2 linked regions of the Cohaesibacter sp. ES.047 genome follow. The protein of the gene in region 2 interacts with the protein of the main gene of each other region in a pairwise test. Links are inferred from orthologs where the notes say so. Each region holds a gene or a part of one and is shown on either strand. Other genes may lie near its edges.

Evidence for each region.
Region 1: the proteins of CPH65_RS20240 (region 2) and CPH65_RS21685 interact in binary tests that used the Escherichia coli proteins (3 or more experiments, as listed by UniProt). The link is inferred for Cohaesibacter sp. ES.047 from one-to-one orthologs.

Annotation. Positions count from the first base shown.
Region 1 is NZ_LT907844.1:4,701,673-4,711,429, reverse strand. The notes cover bases 2,763-5,634. They hold CPH65_RS21685 (RNA methyltransferase), read right to left. Parts: upstream 4,681-5,634; coding sequence 3,844-4,680; downstream 2,763-3,843. Other genes in these bases: CPH65_RS21680 (alpha/beta hydrolase), read right to left, coding at 4,804-5,400; CPH65_RS21690 (hypothetical protein), read left to right, coding at 3,431-3,763; CPH65_RS21695 (DUF2147 domain-containing protein), read right to left, coding at 2,784-3,167. Also shown: CPH65_RS21720 (hypothetical protein), read left to right, coding at 1-425; CPH65_RS21715 (hypothetical protein), read left to right, coding at 426-809; CPH65_RS21705 (GNAT family N-acetyltransferase), read right to left, coding at 1,911-2,399; CPH65_RS21700 (hypothetical protein), read left to right, coding at 2,490-2,654; tuf (elongation factor Tu), read left to right, coding at 5,981-7,171; CPH65_RS21660 (methyl-accepting chemotaxis protein), read left to right, coding at 7,509-9,473. UniProt on the Escherichia coli protein: Specifically methylates the ribose of guanosine 2251 in 23S rRNA.
Region 2 is NZ_LT907844.1:4,416,165-4,419,126, forward strand. It holds CPH65_RS20240 (NAD(P)H-hydrate dehydratase), read right to left. Parts: upstream 2,317-2,962; coding sequence 685-2,316; downstream 1-684. Other genes in the region: tig (trigger factor), read right to left, coding at 1-184. UniProt on the Escherichia coli protein: Bifunctional enzyme that catalyzes the epimerization of the S- and R-forms of NAD(P)HX and the dehydration of the S-form of NAD(P)HX at the expense of ADP, which is converted to AMP.

The sequences.
Region 1 (9,757 bases), 290 kb from region 2 along the record:
CACTTTGGCACGACGGAAAAGTGCCTGATGATGTCAAGGCACATGAGAATCTGCTCGGCTGTCGCGCGACCGCTTTTGTAGCGGGAACTGATGCCGTCAAGAGCAAGAAGTGCAAAGCCCTGCTGCAAGGCGAGCCGCGACAAGCGGGCCTGTTGCATCCGGGTGCTCCCGTCATTCTAACCGAAATCCATGGCGGCAAGTATTTTGGCCGGGTGGTTGGCGATCTGCTCTATCCGATCGAGGGCACAAAGAATCCGGTAGTCTGGCAATCCCTCGCCATGAAGCTCTATAAAGAGGGCATGGCCGTGATCTATGGGGCGCGACTGAAGAATGGCGGCCTGATCGAGGACAGAAACGCCCTGACCAAGGGCGCCTGGTGGTGTGACGGCAAAACGTCCAAGCCACCAGAAGAGGAGCGCGACTGAATGCCCGATAAGCTTTTGGAGCTTATGGGTCTCACTCAAAGCTCACGCCCGGATCTTGTACCGGGCTTTTTTGGTGCCCTCGCTCGGGCCATCGTGGTCAGCTGGCGGATGATATTGAAGGGCGAAGGGTGTCTGGTTGTCTTTCGGGCGGCCTGCTATTTTATCGGTGCTCTGGCTGTCGGGCTGATGACAGCCGCCTATCTGACCGATATCACCGAGCCGGTGATGGTCAAGCTGCTCGGGACGATAGGCATCGCGATCGAGCATCCTCGCACATCCGCCGCATTTATAACCGGCTTTGCAGGCATTGCCCTGCTTGAAGGCGCGCTTAAAATGGCCAAAGCTTGGAGCGAGAATCCGCGGTTACCGCTTGGGAAAAGATGATGTTGACTATGGCCCGCTGGAGTGATCTGGCGGGCTTTTTGTGTGGATATTCACTTGTATTTGTTCAGAGGCTGTATCTGCTGGTTGCCAAGTAGATTCCTGCACCTCCGGCTCGTCACATTCGCAGAAGGAAATCTCCTGAAAAAGTACGTCTGCCTGATCGGGTGCCAGCTCGATAAAACATATTGTGTTTCCACAGATGTCGAGGTGGGATTGGCTTGATGCGGCGATCATGTCTAGGACCGCTCGGGCTTGCTCATATGCGCACTTATAGTCCATCGTCGTTACTCAACACAACTTATTCGTTTGTTATATTGAGAGTGATTAATGACAATTGCAACTAAAAATGTCTAAATTGCAATTCCTATGATAGTGCTTATGCGCTTGCGCAATTTTAGCGGGATGATACCGTAAACGATCAGATCACCATTTGGCTCACAGCGAAATTCAAGATTGGCTTTGATCTCGAGCAGCAGTTTTTCGCAATGGTCGGCGGGATCTTGTGAGTCTTCGTTTTTCATATGGGTCCATCAAACACAAACAGACCTATAGCCTCACCTTACTTGTCATTTTTGTCTATGTATTGATGGTTGGAAGTGATTGCATTATCACCATTGCGAGTGCATGTGCCATGACATGCAAATCTCAGTGGTCTTGTTGGTGTGCGACCTACTCGCGTGTTTTTTGCAGCCAAAATGGGAGTAATTGCGGTGAATTTTGGAGTTAGCAAATTTAATTATTGGTTTACAAATTAGATTGTAAGTAATTGATGTTTATAAGCTCACTAATAGTAGGGTTTACATATAAGATGTTGAAATATATGGGATAATATCAGATTACAAATCAGGTGCTCTACCAACTGAGCTATACCGGCTTTTCTTTGTTTTCAGATGCTTAAGCTAGGGTTTGGCACCTGTCAGAAACTGTCTTATAGGGCTCAATGTTTAGGTGAGAGCACTCAAAATTTAATTTCCGTGGCGCGAGAAGTAAAATGGAAGACTGGCTCGTGTAAAGGAAAAAATACTCTTTCCACACGAACTTTCCCAATCGGCGCATGCGGCGACTGCCATGCGGAAAACACAGCCCGTAGTCGCGTTCGGTTTATCGGCTAGCGAGCATTGGTAGGATCATCCCCCATTGGGTTTCCTGTGGCGGTCCTGATATCTCGAAACCCAGCTTTTGGTAGACGGCTATCGCGCGTTCGTTTTCCGGGTGTGGATCGGTTGCAATCACCGGGGCGCCCGCGTCGAAGAGCGCCTGCAGTCTCGTTCCAATAAACGCCGTTCCATGGCCAATGCCGACCATTTTAGGATCTCCGATGTATTGATCGATGCCGCGTGATCCTTTGGGGAGATGGGCGAAGTGATGGTTCTCCCATCCATGCACGGTGTAATCCTGCATGAAGGCAAATGGTCGATTGTTGATCGAGACGATCCAGCGAGCGACCTGAGGATCGGCCAATTGCGCTTCGCTGTAGGGTTCATTTGCATCCCACCATTTTTGGACATGCGGCCTTTCCTGCCATGCTTTCAGCAGGGCGAGGTCATTCAGGGTAACATCGCGGAACGCGTAGGGGTGGGGCTCGATCATGGTATCACTTTACCATATCATTTGGCCTTAGGTCTGGCTCCAGGGCCTTTGGCCTGTGATTTTATGCGCCAGCGGTGCTATGATGCCGGGATGGATATTATCGCAACCGCTTATTATGCCATTGTCTGCGCCGTGCTGGGGTTTGCCTCGTCGAGTTTGCCTTCTGTCTGGATACGGATCGGGGTCGGGGCCGTCGTTGGCATTGCTGCTTCGAATTTCCTGCCGATTCTCAAAAGCCTGATTGGTGCCGGATAGGCATTCAGACCACCGGCAGAGCTCAGGCAGAGCACCGGCTGCAGTCGCAGCCGATCGCCGATCTTGTCGGGATATCCTGAGTACGAGATATCCGGCTTACATGCACATCAGAGGCGCGTCACAGGCGTCTCACAGGCGCGTCCATGTCTGGCTGCGGCAGATCAGTCCACCGGCGATGCAGCCACTGACCGAGAGCTTGTTGCCACGCAGCTTCATCTTGGACGCATAGGTCTTTTTCTTGTCCGGAGCCCAGATCGTGCCGCCTGAGTAGCTGCCGCCGCCATCGTCGTTCATGTTCTTGATGATGCTCCGGCCGATGATCTTTGAATTCTTCTTGCCGACAACTTTGGTGATCGTGCCGCAAATTTTCGGGCCGCAAGGGCTGATCTTGACATGGATATAGGCACCGCCATCCCCGGGAGCGCTTTTCCAGTTGCCATAAATCGGGTTTGCGAGCGTGGGGCTGGCCATGAGCAAGGTGGCGGCTGCTGCCATCAGCCATACTCTTTTCATTCGATGTTTCCTCCCTGATTTAAAAGAACGAGTGTTTGTTTAATGACTGTGACCCGAACTTTCCGTTTGCGTCAAGATGTCGCTGCGGCAGGCTGCGTAGTCAAATGGTCTATGGAGTGAGGAAGGCTTTCTGATGGCAAAGGGGCTTGGTGCTGCCGCGGCTTGAAACGCCTTAACGATACGAGCCTGAGTGTTTTTACAAATTGTTAAGGAAATGCTAGGGTGCTGCCAAAGAGAGTTTGGATCACGAAGGGGAGTTCAGTATGAGAATGCCAAAACAACTGTCAGGCCGGTGCCTTATTGCGGGCGCTGCGCTCATGATGGCCACGCCGCTGGCGGTCGCTCATCCCATGCATGACACATATTATGCGGACCCGGATCCGGTATATGAGAGCGACGTCTATGTTGTTGATGCAGTGCCGGATGCACGCGGCAAAGTCTATCTAGAAGCCACCTATGATCCGCATCTGGGAGCCTATGTCTATCCTGAGCGGATCAGCGTGACCGTTGATCCCTACGGCCCGCCGGTCACCTATCGTGCCAAGCGGATCCATTTCAATGGCATGACGCCTGTTGTTCCGGTTGATGCCCGGTGACGGGTGCTTCTTATGGAATGAAGAAATGATCGCTAGAGCCCCTTTTTGAGGGGCTCTTTCTATTTCGGGCCGATGAAATTCTAGCCAATCACACCGCTGCGTTTGAGCTGATATGCATAAAGCGTCATGGCAACGGAGTTGGAGACGTTGAGGCTCTTGATCGGGCCGGGCATGTCGAGACGGGCGAGGGACGTGCATTTCTCGCGGGTCAAGCGTCTTAGGCCCTTGCCTTCCGAGCCGAAAACGAGGGCGAGATGGCGATCCATGTCTTGCGCTGCGAGGATGGTTTCGAACGGCTCGCTCTCCTCGGAATCAAATCCGATCACATCAAAGCCATTGTCAGCCAGATCATCGAGCGCGCGCGCGAGGTTTGGCACGGTAACCATCGACATCATGTCAAGGCCGCCCGATGCTGTCTTGGCCAGAATGCCGGATTCTTCGGGGCTGTGCCTGCCGGTCATGATGATGGCCTTGGCACCCAAGGCAACCGCCGAGCGGATGATTGCGCCGACGTTGTGCGGATCAGTGATCTGGTCGAGAATCACAACCAGCTTGCTGTCATAGATATCCGAAATATCCAGCGGCGGAAGGTTGCGGGCAACGAGAAGGGCGCCCTGATGCACCACATCACGCGCCAGATTGTCGATATCCTTGGGGGAGGCGGGCTCGACGAGGCCATCAAGGCGTGCCGGATCCCCCTTGAGCTTGCGGATCTCGTCCACCAGCCGCGCCTGCGCATTGGTCGTGGCATGCAGGCGGATCAGCTCGCGGCGCGGGTTGGCCACGGCACTGGCGACCGCATGAATGCCGAAAATGCGGACGGTCTCGTCGCTGCTTTTGCGGCTTGGGCGGTTGGAGGTCTCCGCGGCGTTGGCCTGCCGGGCCTTCTTCTGTTTTTGGGAACGGTTTTTTGTCATGAGGGGATTTACCGTCAAAAAGGGGATGAGAGCAAGTAAAAGGAGACGAAAAGGCGCATATCGAGTCTGATTAGCCAGATGAGGTCTGTCTTGTCGTTGGGCGGGAGTGGGTGGCCCTGACGCTCAACTGATTGAAAATGTCTCTTTCAGCCAGTTTTTCGTTGCGGTGTAGTCCGATCCGTCTTCAGCCTCGCCATGGCCAGTGCGCAAGGTGATGTGTGTGACCTTTGCGCGCGCCTGTTCGAGTTGCACTTCCAGATGGGCGGAGGCATCGGCGTCGCGTCTTTCATCCCAGAGACCGGATAGGATAAGCACAGGCAAGCCGTTGAGCGGCTCCGGACGCACCATGCTTGGGGATTGGGGTCTGAGCAAGGCTGCTCCGGCAATGAGGGACGGTCGCTGCCAGAGAATCGCTGCCGCCATGATCGCGCCGCTCGAATAGCCAATCAGTACAGGGGGCTTTGCCCAGTCGGGGTTCCGGTGTTTCAGATCCCTGATGAAATCCGCCAGGTCACCCGCATCACGGGCGATTTCGTCATAATCGAGCGAGAAATCCTCATTTCGTCTGATAAAGGAGTAGCCTCGTCTCTGGCTGTGATGGCCTCGAATGAAGATCCCCGCAACGCGCAGAGACAGGCGCGCAAGGAAATCAGCGCCATCGGTTTCCGAGCGTCCAGAGCCATGCAGGAAGATCAGCGGATGGCCGTTCGCGCTGCGCATATTGGTGTTATGGTAGAACGAGTCGGCAGATGACATGGGCATCACAGGCTTAGCGATTGATAACGCTCCTATTTGACTGCAAATATCCCCAGACCAATACGGGAATTTTGCGATACTCACAAATTTGCAAAATCCCTGTTGACTTCACCCATGCGGTTTTGCATAAAGCCGCTCACGAACTGACCGCGACTTGGCGGGCTTTTCGAGACCATCCTGTTCGCAGGGACAGGACGCGAAGCTTGGAGGAGTGTCCGAGTGGTTAAAGGAGACGGACTGTAAATCCGTTCGCTATGCGTACGCTGGTTCGAATCCAGCCTCCTCCACCATCTTCGCTTACGTCTCGCGCGGGTGTAGCTCAATGGTAGAGCAACAGCCTTCCAAGCTGATGACGAGGGTTCGATTCCCTTCACCCGCTCCATCATTGTTTCTGTTACACCTTTGTCGTATTCGTTGGTCCGAAAGTCCTTTCGTGTCGGTCTTTTTGTATAGAACCGGGTTTGCGGCTTCTTTCACAAGAGGTGCGGCCTTTTAGCGCAGAAGTATGCCAACGACGTTTGGCCCGACGACGAGAGCTGTTTCCATGGCTAAGGAAAAGTTTGAACGTAACAAGCCGCATGTGAACATCGGCACGATTGGTCACGTTGACCATGGTAAAACTACCCTGACAGCAGCGATCACCATGACCCTTGCGGAAACTGGTGGCGCGACGGCGAAAGCCTATGACGAGATTGATGGTGCGCCTGAAGAAAAAGCACGCGGCATCACGATCTCTACGGCTCACGTTGAGTATGAGACGGAAAACCGTCACTACGCTCACGTCGACTGCCCGGGCCACGCTGACTATGTGAAAAACATGATCACTGGTGCGGCTCAGATGGACGGCGCTATCCTGGTCTGCTCTGCAGCTGATGGCCCGATGCCCCAGACCCGTGAGCACATCCTGCTTGCCCGTCAGGTTGGCGTTCCTGCGCTTGTTGTTTACCTGAACAAAGTTGACCAGGTTGACGATGAAGAGCTTCTCGAGCTTGTTGAAATGGAAGTTCGCGAACTTCTGGACAGCTACGAATTCCCTGGCGATGATATCCCCATCGTTAAAGGCTCTGCTCTTGCTGCCGTTGAAAACCGTGATCCGGAAATCGGCCGTAACTCCATCACTGAGCTGATGGCTGCGGTTGATGACTACATCCCGACCCCGGAACGTCCTGTCGACCTTCCGTTCCTGCTGCCGATCGAAGACGTTTTCTCGATCTCTGGTCGTGGTACGGTTGTTACCGGTCGTGTTGAACGCGGCAAGGTGCATGTTGGTGACGAGATTGAAATCGTCGGCATCAAAGACACTCAGAAAACCACCTGTACCGGTGTTGAAATGTTCCGCAAGCTGCTGGACAGCGGTGAAGCAGGCGACAACGTCGGTGTTCTTCTGCGTGGTACCAAGCGTGAGGACGTTGAGCGCGGTCAGGTTCTTTGTAAGCCGGGTTCAGTTAACCCGCATACCAAGTTCAAGGCAGAAGCCTACATCCTGACGAAAGAAGAAGGTGGTCGTCATACCCCGTTCTTCACCAACTATCGTCCGCAGTTCTATTTCCGCACCACCGACGTGACCGGTGTTGTGACCCTTGATGAGGGCGTGGAAATGGTTATGCCTGGCGATAACGTGAACATGAATGTCGAGCTGATCGTACCGATCGCCATGGAAGAAAAGCTGCGCTTCGCTATTCGCGAAGGTGGCCGTACCGTCGGCGCCGGTATCGTTGGCGCTATCGTCGAGTAATCCACTCGATCAAAAGAATATTGCGAAGCCCCGGTCAGACCTCTGGCCGGGGCTTTTTGTTGTGGGGATGTTGTGCTGTTGCAAAGCAGCTTTCTCATTCTCGTCTAGCGAGGGGAACTCTGTTCAGAGGATCTGCCTTTCTAACCCATAGCAAAGCTAGGATCGGCTTGAATTGACAAAGCGTTGCTTGAGCTTCTCGGTTCTTCGGGGCGAGTAAAGTGGGGTGGAATTGTGTAGTGTTGAGTAAAAACACCCGCATAAGTAGTAGAAGTTTATTAACAATCCCATGCAATAGTTCGATTACTTTTTACTAAGTATAACATTGCGTGAGGAAAAGATGCGCTATTCAGTATCCGCAAAGGTCATCACGATCGTTATGGTCTTGAGTCTCGTGATCGTCGCTCAGTCCGTGTTCAGCGTAATGCAGCTGGGCAAGATCGGTCAGGAAATCGAGACAATTGCCGAATCTGACATTCCGTTGACCGAGGTCTTGAGTCGGATTACGACGCATCAGCTGGAACAATCCGTGATGTTTGAGCGGATCCTGCGTCTCAACGGATTGGTTGAAGGGGATATTCCGGCCCAGAAGTCGGCTGCCGAAACCAGATTCACTGACTACGCAGCTCTCGTCGAGCAGGAAATCCAGCAAGGGGAGCGTATTGCCGAAAAAGCGCTCGAGCATACTTTTGATGAAAAAACGCGCTCTCAAATTCAGCATGTCGTAACGGCACTCAAGCAGATTGAAGCCGAGCATCGTACCTACGATAAACATGCAGCGCAGATCATTGCCTATTCGGATGCCAACGACACCGACAAAGCCCTCGCAATGCTTCAGACAATTGAGCAAGAGGAAAAGAAGCTCAATCGGGAACTGGTAGAGCTTCTGCGACAGATTGAGGGGTTCACCCTCAAGGCAACACGCACGGCAGAAGAGCATGAGAAGACAACGGAGTATGTTCTCATCATTATCGCCATTGTTTCGACGCTACTCGGTGTTGCTGTCTCTAGTTTTCTCACGCGAAAGACCGTCACGTTACCCTTGCGCCAAGTTGTCGCCGGGCTGGAAAAGCTGTCGGAGAATGATCTATCCGCCAGCGTTTCGGTCAAGGGCAATGACGAGATCGCAGATCTGGCGCGGGCATTTGATCGCTTCAAGAAGAAGCTTATTCATATGCGCCAGCTGGAAGAGGAGCGAGAAGAAGCCGATCGCAAGAGTATTTCTGAGCGGCGGAAAATACTTTCGATCATGGCGAGTGAGGTTAAAGACAAGACCGAGGAAGGCATTGATGTGATTGCCGAAAGCGCGGGCGAAGTGAGGAGCCAGTCGATGGAGATGCGCGATTCTCTGGAGCAGGCCAATAAAAGTGTTTCGCAAATATTGGCTCAAGCTCAGGAAACCCATGCGCAGTCTCAGGAAGCCGTCGAACTTTCGGAGGAACTGCTCACCGCGATCAGTGAGGTGGCCGAGAAAACGGATATGTCCAACAAGCTGACCGTGGAGGCCGTTTCCTTGTCTTCCTCCTCGCAAGGCACGATTGCCGAGCTGGCAACGGCCGCCGACAGCATTGGTCAGTTTGTATCTGTCATCAGCGACATCGCAGAAAAAACCAACCTTCTGGCACTGAATGCGACGATCGAGGCGGCAAGAGCCGGGGAGGCGGGGCGCGGCTTTGCCGTTGTTGCTGCGGAAGTCAAGGATCTGGCCGAGCAAACCAACAATTCGACCAAGCAGATTTCTGAACAGGTCGTAACCATTCAGCAGAAGACGAATGCTGCCGTCTCCTCCATGGATCAACTGATCCAGAGTACGCGCGGACTGAGCGAGATGGCCGCCACCGTTGCCTCGGCTACGGAAGAGCAACGCGCGACCACCGAAAATTTCGGCCGTATTGTCAGTGAATCCGGCCGCTCGGTCGGGATGATGTCAACGGGCATGTCAGAGGTGGCCCAGATTGCCCAAAGGACTCTGGCTTTCTCTGGTGCAATGAGCGAGAAGACAAACAGCATGTCCATGACGGCGCGGAGCTTGCGTGAAGAGATCCCTGCCATTATTCAAGCTTCGCTTGACGCAACCGAGCAACGCTCGGAAGCCAGAATCGACACTGATGTGCAGGTGAAGGGCCGCGATGAAATGGGTGAGTTTGTGACCAAACTGTCCAACATCTCCAGCAAGGGTGCCTGCATGTCGGATATCGGGCGCGCGGTTTCCGATCCCATCCAACTGGATATGCCAGACTTGGGCTGGGCCAACTACAGGAAGATTTGGGCCAGAGACCAAAAGATCGGACTTGAGCGGATCTAGGGGTATTGGTTTGTCTTTATGGGATTTCAAATTGAAAGCCATGATCCCTCTCTATACATGCAGCACATGCTGCCGTTCGTGAACTTCCTGCGAACGTCAGCAATCCGCCCTGTTGAACAATTGATGTTTCCGGTCAGGTGAATTTCCTGCTTTTCAACGGATGCTGCAAATATCGGAACAGACATTATCGCAGTCAGATGATTCCACCGATTGTTGATTGGTCTGCAAACCGGGCCCTTCTCTTTGCGTGGCAGATGGATGACCTGATGCTATGACATGAGGAA
Region 2 (2,962 bases):
GAGCCTTGCCGTGCAGTTTACGAACATGAGATGCCGGCACCTTGCCTGGGCGGAAGCCGTTGATTTTAACCTGGCCCTTGATCTCATCGATTTTGGCCACGAGTTTGGCTTCGAGATCAGAGGCAGGAACGACGACTTTCAGTTCGCGTTTCAGACCTTCGGACAGGGTTTCAGTTACCTGCATATCAATCTGCTTTCGTTCTTGTATTCGCTATGGTTCAGGGCATTCGACCAAGTGTGCCTTACCAGACGATCACTCAAAGAGCCCAAATTCGTTTCGATTGCTGTTGCCGAATGCGCTAGCGCCATGAGCATCAACAAAGACAGGCCGCCATTCATACCGGCAGCCTCTCCCAATCTCCTCCCCTTTTCCAAAACAGTCGGAAAAAGGAAGCCAATGGTACGGGTGGAGGGACTTGAACCCCCACGGCTCGCGCCACCAGAACCTAAATCTGGCGTGTCTACCAATTCCACCACACCCGCACAGCGCAGCGCACAACGCGCCAGCAAATCGAGCGGAGCCTCTATAACACCCGATCTGGAAAGCGCAAAGGAAAATTCACATTCCATCCAGAATTCCCCGTCCCAGCAGGGGAAGTTACCCCCAAAAGCCAAAGAAATTCTGCAATTTTGCCCATTTTTGCGCTATCGACCTTTCACAACAGGCAGACTTGGCGGGTGCTGTCAGTCGTCCATGCCGAGCCATTCAGAGGCATTGAAGTCAGACGGGATCAACTCTCCCAGTTGTTCATAGATCTGCGGAAGAAGCTCCGGCAGATCCTCTGCGATCAAACCCGGCCCAAAGGATCGCCCGGCCCGGCCATGCAGCCAGACGCCCGCACAAGCCGCATCAAGGGTCGGCATCCCCTGAGCCATCAGGCCAGCGACAACGCCAATCAGCACATCCCCACTCCCGGCGGTCGCCAGATACGGGATCCCCTGACTGTGGATCACCGCCTGCCCGTCCGGGCTGGCGATCACGCTGTCTGCACCCTTGAGCACAACCACAGCGCCGCTACGCTTGGCCGCAAGTAAGGCACAATCGAGCTTTGACAGCCCCTTGTCCTCACGCACTCTGTGGGACAGATCAGGAAACAGCCGCGCAAACTCACCTTCATGGGGCGTCATGACGAGACAGCCTGAAAGCGCGGCAGGGCTGTCCTTCAAGATCGCAAGGGAAATCTCACCCGCCTCGATCCCGTCAGACAGGCAACTAATGGCATCGGCGTCGATCAGAATCGAAAGATCCTTCTCCAGAGTACGATAGAGCAACTGGCGGCGGCCACTATCAGTACCGAGTGCCGGCCCGGCAACAATCACATCATGGCTTCGGCGTGCGAGCGCCGCGTCAAGCGCATCCGCGTCATCAACAGGCTCGACCATCACCGCCGTCACACAGGAGGCCACAAGCGCCGCAGCATTGGTGGGAGGCGCCAAAGTCACTAACCCGGCGCCGGCCCGCAAGGCAGAACGGGCTGCAAGTCGCGCAGCCCCACTGTGAAACTGATCGCCGCACAGCACCAGACAATGCCCGCGATGAAACTTGTGATCAGCCAGCCGCCCCAACGCGATACTTGCCAGAGGTTTCAGCGCTTCAGGCCAGTTGTCGAGCCACAGGGACGGCGCATTCTCCAAAGCACAAGAGCCGCTCTCGTCGAGAACCTCGTCCTTGATACCGATATCGACACAATCCACATGACCGCAAGAGGCCTTACCCGGATAGAGCAGATGCCCCGGCTTCTTGCGGAAAAAGGTCACCGTGCCATCCGCGCGAACAGCGGCTCCACCGATCTGACCACTGCGCCCATCGACACCGCTGGGCAAATCGACAGAGAGAATCGGCAAGCCGCTCTTGTTGAGCGCATCAACAATCTCGGCCAACTCGCCAGTGATTGGCCGCGTCAAACCGGCACCGAACAAGGCATCAATCACCAGATCGGCGTCCTCCCAGAGACGCGGCGAAATCGAGAACACCTCATCGCCCCACTCATCGGCGGCGAGCCGCGCATCTCCTGACAGCTCCTCCACATCAACCAGGCAGCCCAGAAGGACACTCCAGCCTTCTTCCTCGAGCAATTGCGCGGCAACAAATCCATCGCCGCCATTGTTGCCCGGACCACACAGGATGCAGACCATACCCGAAGCCCCCGAGCCGGTCCTCTCCTCCAAGAGATCGATCGCGGCATCGGCCACGGCCTTGCCAGCCACCTGCATCAGCTCGATGCCGGGCGTTCCACTCTCTATTGTGAGCTGATCAGCTTTGCCCATTTGCTCGGGCGTGAGGATCTCCACGACATGCTCCAGCGCTTCAACCATCAGCTCGCTCTCCTATAGATGTGCTGCCAAATTGATCCACATGGCAGAGTTTGAGGTGGTTTGAGACTAACCACAGCGCGAGCTCAGAACAATCTCCACGCATCCATTCAGGCCGATTTACATCGATATGCACACAAAGAATGCAGGCTGCCCGCTTCGTGATCTTCGTCGCCCCAAAGACAGACCAAGCACAGCAAATGAGGGTAGCAAGTCCAAAAAGAAGCGTCATTTCGCTCAAAAAGCCCCGCCCACATCAAACCGGACCAAAATGCCCTCAAATTATGCAAAAGGCGCCCCGTCACAGGCGCCGAGATGCACAATCAATCCAATTGCGAGGCAGCCAATGCCATACCCGACCGAGAGAATTGTTCACAAATTAATCATTTGCACATTTTTGCATCACATGCTTTCCCCAAAATGCCTGATAATTCGACCATACTCCACTGGTGAAACCGCACGTTTCCTGCTTTTATTTTCACCGACAGGATTGGCACGCAGAATGCATAAAATTTCACAACCTGGTTGGAACGTTGGCCCTATCGGCTTTCGTCGTCAGATTGGCATCGAAAACAACGCCCATCCAGTAAAAAATCGACCACTCGTAAGGTCTGCCGCATAAAGATTGGCCTTGGCAAAAAACCGCACA